Regions from separate parts of the Rhodobacter maritimus genome, predicted to be linked through region 2. Evidence: riboswitches for the same ligand, from Rfam matches in the RefSeq annotation. Region 2 holds a riboswitch; the other holds the start of a gene.
The links. Region 2 has a riboswitch for thiamine pyrophosphate ahead of thiM (hydroxyethylthiazole kinase). Riboswitches for the same ligand answer to the same signal wherever they lie in the genome.
Positions count from the first base shown of each region.

Region 1 (3,398 bases), 1.6 Mb from region 2:
AGCATCAGCCGATCCGGCCGCGCGCACCGCCGGTCTGGCCGCGGTCGCGCAGCAGCTGGTCAAGGATCACGCAGGCCATCATCGCCTCGGCCACCGGCACCGCGCGGATCCCCACGCAGGGATCGTGCCGCCCCTTGGTGACGACCTCGACCTCTTCGCCCACCGCATTGATCGAGCGGCGCGGCGTCAGGATCGACGAGGTCGGCTTGACCGAGAAGCGCACCACGACGGGCTGGCCGGTGGTGATGCCGCCCAGAATGCCGCCAGCGTGGTTCGACAGGAATTCGGGACCCTCCGGCCCCATCACGATCTCGTCGGCATTCTCGATCCCGCTGAGCGCGGCAGCGGCCATGCCCTCGCCGATCTCGACGCCCTTCACCGCGTTGATCGACATCATCGCGGCGGCAAGCTCGGTGTCCATCTTGCCGTAGATCGGCGCGCCAAGACCGGGTGGGCAGCCCTCGGCCACGACCTCGACCATCGCGCCGACCGAGCTGTGCCCCTTGCGGATCGCATCAAGGTAATCGGCCCATTCGTCCACCACCGCGGCATCGGGGATGAAGAAGGGATTGCGCAGGATCTCGTCGCGGTCAAAGCGCGCCCGGTCGATCTGCTTGACGCCCATCTGCACCATGTATCCGGTGATGCGCAGACCGGGCACCAGTTCGCGCAGCACCGCCTGCGCCACGCCGCCCGCGGCCACGCGCGCCGCCGTTTCCCGCGCGCTGGAGCGCCCGCCCCCACGATAATCGCGCAGCCCGTATTTCTGGTGATAGGTGATGTCGGCATGCCCCGGGCGGAACTGCTGCGCGATGGCACCGTAATCCTTGCTGCGCTGGTCGGTATTCTCGATCATCAGCTGGATCGGCGTGCCGGTGGTGCGCCCCTCGAAGGTGCCCGACAGGATCTTGACCTGATCGGCCTCCTGGCGCTGCGTCGTCATCTTCGACTGGCCGGGGCGGCGGCGATCCAGAAACACCTGGATGAACTCCTCGCTCAGCGCGATGCCGGGCGGGCAGCCGTCGACCGTGGCGCCGATCGCGGGGCCGTGGCTTTCGCCCCAGGTGGTGACGCGGAACATGTGCCCGAAGGTATTGAAGCTCATCTCGGATCTCCTTTGCTAAGGCATTAGCCGCCACCCGGACCTCGCTCAAGCAGATTCCCCTTGCGTCAGGCGTGGCGGCCCCTATGTTTCGCCTTACCTCGGGGTGCTCCGGCAGGGGCTGAGATGCGGCGACGCGAACCCGTTGAACCTGAACCGGTTAAGACCGGCGGAGGGAAGGTATCTCGGGTTTCGCCCGGCCTGACCCCGCCCGTCAGCCATTGGAGAACCTGATGAAACACACTCTGATGCTTGCGGGTCTTTTCGTTGCCACGGCTGCCGTGGCCGATGAAAGCCCCACGCTTACCGTCTATGCGCCCGATTATTTCACCTCGGAATGGGGCCCCGGCCCCGCGATCGAGGACGGGTTCGAGGCCGTCTGCGGCTGCGATCTGAAATTCGTCGCGGGCGATGTTCTGCCGCGCATCCTGCTTGAGGGCGCGCGGACCGAGGCCGATGTGGTGATCGGCCTGAACACCGATGTCACCGCGCGGGCGCGCGCCACCGGCCTTTTTGCCCCCCACGGGCAGGACATCTCGGTCCTGACCCTGCCCATCGAATGGAACGACGACACCTTCCTGCCCTTCAACTGGAGCGAAACCGCCTTCATCTACGACAAGACCCGGCTAAAGGCGCCGCCCCAAAGCTTCGAGGCGCTGCTGGACGCGCCCGACGATCTGAAGATCGCGATTCAGGACCCGCGCAGCTCGATCTCGGGGCTGGCGCTTCTGTTGTGGGTCAAGGCGGTCTATGGCGAACGTGCGCCCGAGGCTTGGGCCAAACTTGCCCCCAAGGTGCTGACCGTGACGCCCGGCTGGTCGGAAAGCTACGGCCTGTTCACCGATGGCGAGGTCGACATGGTGCTCAGCTACACCACCTCGCCCGCCTATCACATCATCGCCGAGGAAGATGACACCAAGGCCGCCGCGATCTTCCCCGAAGGGCATTACTTCCTGACCGAGGTTGCCGCGCAGTTGAACACGACCGATCAGCCCGAACTGGCGCAGGCCTTTATGGATTATATCCTGTCGGACGGGTTCCAGGGCATGATCGCCACCGCAAACTGGTCCTATCCGGCGGTCATCAAGGACGGCTTCCTGCCCGAAGGCTTCGCCGCCCTGCCGCGCCCCGAAAAGACGCTGTTCTTCTCGGAGACCGAGGCCGAGGCGCTGCGCCAGCCGGCCCTGGACGAATGGCGCGCCGCGTTCAACTGACGCTCGGGCCCGCGCTTCTGGCGGCTTTGCTGGTGGCGGCGCTGGTTCTGGGCACGCTCGGCGCGGTGGCGATCCGCGCCGGCGGCTTCGGCGCCCTGCGGGGCGCCGACATGCAGGCGCTTTGGTTCACGCTGTGGCAGGCGGCGCTATCGGCCGGGCTGTCATGCCTGCTGGCAGTGCCGGTGGCCCGCGCGCTCGCCCGGCGGCGCTTTGCGGGGCGGGCGCTGCTTATCTCGCTTCTGGGGGCGCCGTTCCTGCTGCCCTCCATCGTCGCGGTCATGGGGCTTTTGTCGGTCTTCGGCCGCAACGGCATCGTCAACGGCACGATGGCCGCTCTCGGCCTGCCCGGCATCCGGCTTTACGGCGCGCATGGCGTGATCCTGGCCCATGTGTTCTTCAACATGCCGCTGGCCACGCGCATGCTGCTGCATGGCTGGCAAGGCATCCCGGCCGAAAGGTTCCGGCTGGCCGCATCGCTTGGCTTCAGGCCGCGCGACATCCACCGCCATCTGGAAATGCCGATGCTGCGCGCGGTCCTGCCCGGCGCCTTCCTGGCGATCTTCCTTGTCTGCCTGACCTCCTTCGCGGTGGCGCTCACGCTTGGCGGCGGGCCGCGCGCCACCACGGTCGAGCTTGCGATCTACCAGGCCTTCCGCTTCGATTTCGACCTTGGCCGCGCGGCAAGCCTTGCTCTGGTGCAGGTGGGCCTCTGCCTTGCCGCGCTTGCCATCAGCGCACGCGCCACGCTGCCCTCGGGCTTCGGCGCGGGGTTGGACCGGGCGGCACCGCCCGCACCGGCAGGCGCCGGCCTTCTTCTGCGCGACATCGCGGCGATCGCCGCCGCCACGGCCTTTCTGCTGGTGCCGATCATGGCGGTGCTGGCGCGCGGCCTGCCCGCCCTGAACGACCTGCCCGCGGGACTGTGGCGGGCCGTCACCACCTCGGTTGCAATCGCGCTCGGCTCTACCGCGTTGACACTGGCGCTTGCGCTGCCGCTCGCGCTTGCCGCTACCCGCCACCGTTGGGCCGAGGCCGCCGCCATGCTGCCGCTGACCGCCTCGTCCCTGGTCATCGGCACCGGG
Region 1 covers NZ_CM179095.1:2,676,783-2,680,180, forward strand. Annotated here, with positions in the region: gene AC4PTO_RS13575 (glycosyltransferase family 2 protein) at 1-5, opposite strand, end outside; gene aroC (chorismate synthase) at 5-1,105, opposite strand; TPP riboswitch at 1,195-1,297, shown strand; gene thiB (thiamine ABC transporter substrate binding subunit) at 1,336-2,316, shown strand; gene AC4PTO_RS13590 (ABC transporter permease family protein) at 2,295-3,398, shown strand, end outside.
Region 1: linked by a shared signal. The riboswitch ahead of thiB (thiamine ABC transporter substrate binding subunit) and the one ahead of thiM (hydroxyethylthiazole kinase) in region 2 are both predicted to bind thiamine pyrophosphate.

Region 2 (3,398 bases):
CCCCGCGCCGCCTTCCAGCGCCGCAACCCGGTTGGCAAGCGCCATGACGGTCGGGTTGGTCAGCCGCGAATAGATGTAGCCGACCTCTTGCAGGTTGAACAGGCGCGCCGCATGTTCGGCGTCTTTGAACACATAGGCCGTGGTCTGATAGATCGGAACCTGACGGGCGCCGGTCGCGGGGTCGGGCTCGGTCCCGGCATGGACTTGCAGCGTGTCGAAGGAAAGGTCGGTCATGTGCGGGGCTCCCTTGAAGAAATCGGGCGGAGCCTAGCCGCGGCCCTCATGGGCTTCAATCATATTCGCATCGTCGCATGTCGCAGGCTCAGCGCAGCCAGAGCCCCTCGCGCCGGATGGCATTGCGCAGCGCCTGTTCGCGCCGGGGCAGGGCCTTGCGGTCGAACAGGGCGCGCAGCTTCTGCCCCTTGCCTTGATAGACCAGCTTGCGCATCGCCTCGGACCCGCGCAGCACCTTCTTCACCGGGTTCGGGCGCGCGATCTCTTTCAGCACCGCGACCGCGCGGTCGCTTTCGCGCGCATAAAGCAGCGGCAGCGCGCGCCAGTGGCAGCTGACATCGCCGTCAAGCCCGTCCAGATCCGGTCCCGGCCTGCCGCCGCCAAGCGCGTGGATCACCAGCGGCAGGGCGATCTGGTCAAGCCAGGGAAACAGCGCCTGGCTGGCAAGCGCGTCGGGCGGGTCGTCGCGGATGGATTGCGCGTAACGCAGGAAAAGCGTCCCGAATTCCGCCGGGTCCGCGCCGAAGAACCAGCCCGCATTGAAATACAGGTAGCGCCGCCAGTATTCGTCGGGTTGCGACAGATCCAGCGAGCTTTCGAATTCAAGGCCGAAGCGGTCGTAAAGCGATTTCCAGATCGCGCCGAAGCCGGGGCCGTAAAGCGGCGGATCGGGCCAGGTGCCCTCGCGCCGCATCGAGGCCGAGGGGCGGGTGAAATCGAAGCGCACCGTGTCGATCGGCGCGGTGAAAAGCGTGTCGGTGTCGAAAAAGACGAAGGGCTCGTTCGCGGGCAGGATGCCAAGCGCCTCGATCTTGTTGCCCTGCGGATAGTCCTGCCCGAAGACGCGGGCCTCGAAGGGCAGGATCTCGGCGCCGGCGGCTTCAAGAAGCGCGCGCACGGGCGAAGAAAGGCGCGTCTCTCCCTTCCACAGGGGGCCGGGCTGCGGCTCGGCCACGATCAGGCGGCCTTTGAAGCCGGGATTGGCCGCGCGGAACGACAGGGTCAGCAGGACGGCCTCGTATTCAAGGCGGCCGGCCTGTGCCACGCATAAAAGGTTAAATGCTTGCCCCTTCACCCGTTTGCCCGCCATAGTGCGCCTTGCCTGCCGATTTTGCGTTACCTTAACGGGGAATGGGGCCGGGCAAAAGGGATCGGAAGGAATACGGATGCGCATTCGGGCGGCTTTCTTGCTTGGCCTGTGTCTGGCGGCGGGCGGTGCCGCGGCGCAGAACTTCACCACCGCGGCCGAGGTGCGCCCGGTTCTGGGCATGACGCGCGCCAACTGGGTGACGCTGCGCGAATATAACGGCCGGGACCTGATCTATTTCTCGCATCTTCTTGCCTGGCGCTGCGGCCTGTCGGAAATCCGCTATGGCCTGAACGGCGCGGCCGCGCAGCAGGTGCTCAAGATGGAGCCCTGCCACGAGGGATCGGCCCAGCCCAATGCGCTGTCGGGCGATGGCGTCTTCGTGGCCGCGCCGCCCGGTTCGGTCGCCTCGGTCCGGGTGCGGCTGATCTATGACGACGGCGGCAGCGACGAGGCCGCCTTCGACCGCGCCGACATCCTGCGCCGTTAGGCCGCCCGCCGCGCCAAAGCTGTTGACGGGCGCGGCAATAAGTGCGACCCGTTGCCCTGCGACAGGGGCGCCCGCACTGCCGGGCTGAGAAGCACCCTTTGAACCTGAACCAGATAATGCTGGCGGAGGGAGGCGCGGGTGCAATGCCCCGGTTCGGCGGATTTGGACCCAGGTCTTTCTCTTCGGTGGCACCGAAAGGAAGACGCGATGATCGACACCGGGGCCTCGCTTGCGCGGATGCGCCAGACCGCGCCGCTTGTGCAGAATATCACCAATTACGTTGCGATGAACGTCATGGCCAATGTGATGCTGGCCGCGGGTGCCTCGCCCGCGATGGTGCATGCGCGCGAAGAGGCGGCCGAATTCGCCGCCATCGCCTCGGCGCTCAGCATCAATATCGGCACCGCGTCTGCGCATTGGGCCGTGGCGATGGAAGAGGCCGCGAAGGCGGCGGTCGGGGCGGGACGGCCCTGGGTGCTTGATCCCGTCGCGGTGGGGGCGACGGCGTTTCGCCGCGATCTGGGCGCGCGCCTGCTGGCGCTTTCACCGACGATCCTGCGCGGTAACGCCTCTGAAATCCTTGCGCTGTCGGGGGCCGCGGCGGCGGGCAAGGGCGCGGATGCCGCCGATCCGGTGGCGGCGGCCGAAGCGGCCGCAGGGGCGCTTGCGCGCCGCCACGGGGCGGTGGTCGCGGTGACGGGGCCGGTCGATTTCGTCACCGACGGTGTGCGCGCGGCGCGGGTGTCGAACGGCCACCCGACGATGCCGCTGGTCACGGCGCTCGGCTGTTCGCTGACCGGGATCATGGCCGCCTTCGCCGTTGGGCAGGACCGGTTCGAGGCCGCGGTTTCCGCCCTTGCCTATTTCGGCCTTGCCGGAGAGGTCGCGGGGGCCTCCGCCTCCGGGCCGGGTTCGTTCCAGGTGGCGTTCCTCGATGCGCTGCACGCGATCACGCCCGATGATCTTGGGGCCCGCGCGCGGATGGCCGCGGCATGATCCCGCCCCTGTGTTTTGTGACCGATGCCGGCGCGCCCGCGGCGATGGTGGATCAGGCGCTTGCGGCGGCGCAAGGCGGCGCGCGCTGGGTGCAGCTGCGCCACAAGACGCTGCCGGACCCGGAATTCGCGGCGCTTGCCCGCAGCCTGATGCCGCGCCTTGCCGCATTCGGCGCGCTTCTGGCGGTCAATGACCGTGTGGGGGTGGCCATCGAGATCGGCGCCCCGGTGCTGCATGTCGGGCAAGGCGATGGCGATCCCGCCGCGATCCGCGCGCGGCTGCACCCCGGAACGATCCTTGGCCTCTCGGTCGAGACGGCCGGGCAACTGGCGGCGGTCCCGGCGGGGGTGGATTACCTGGGGGTCGGACCGCTGCGCGCCACGGCCTCGAAACCCGATCACGCGTCGCCGATCGGCCTGGACGGCTTTGCCGCAATCGCGGCGCGGACCACGCTGCCCTGCCTTGCCATCGGCGGGATGGGGGCGGCGGATGCGGGCGCCGTGAAGGCCGCGGGCGGGGCCGGGATGGCCGTCGTCTCGGCCATTTCGCGCGCACCGGACATGCGCCGCGCCACGCAGGAGATTCTGGACG
Region 2 covers NZ_CM179095.1:1,065,359-1,068,756, forward strand. Annotated here, with positions in the region: gene AC4PTO_RS05370 (O-acetylhomoserine aminocarboxypropyltransferase/cysteine synthase family protein) at 1-234, opposite strand, end outside; gene AC4PTO_RS05375 (GT-B fold glycosyltransferase domain-containing protein) at 323-1,324, opposite strand; gene AC4PTO_RS05380 (hypothetical protein) at 1,401-1,811, shown strand; TPP riboswitch at 1,865-1,959, shown strand; gene thiM (hydroxyethylthiazole kinase) at 2,019-2,807, shown strand; gene thiE (thiamine phosphate synthase) at 2,804-3,398, shown strand, end outside.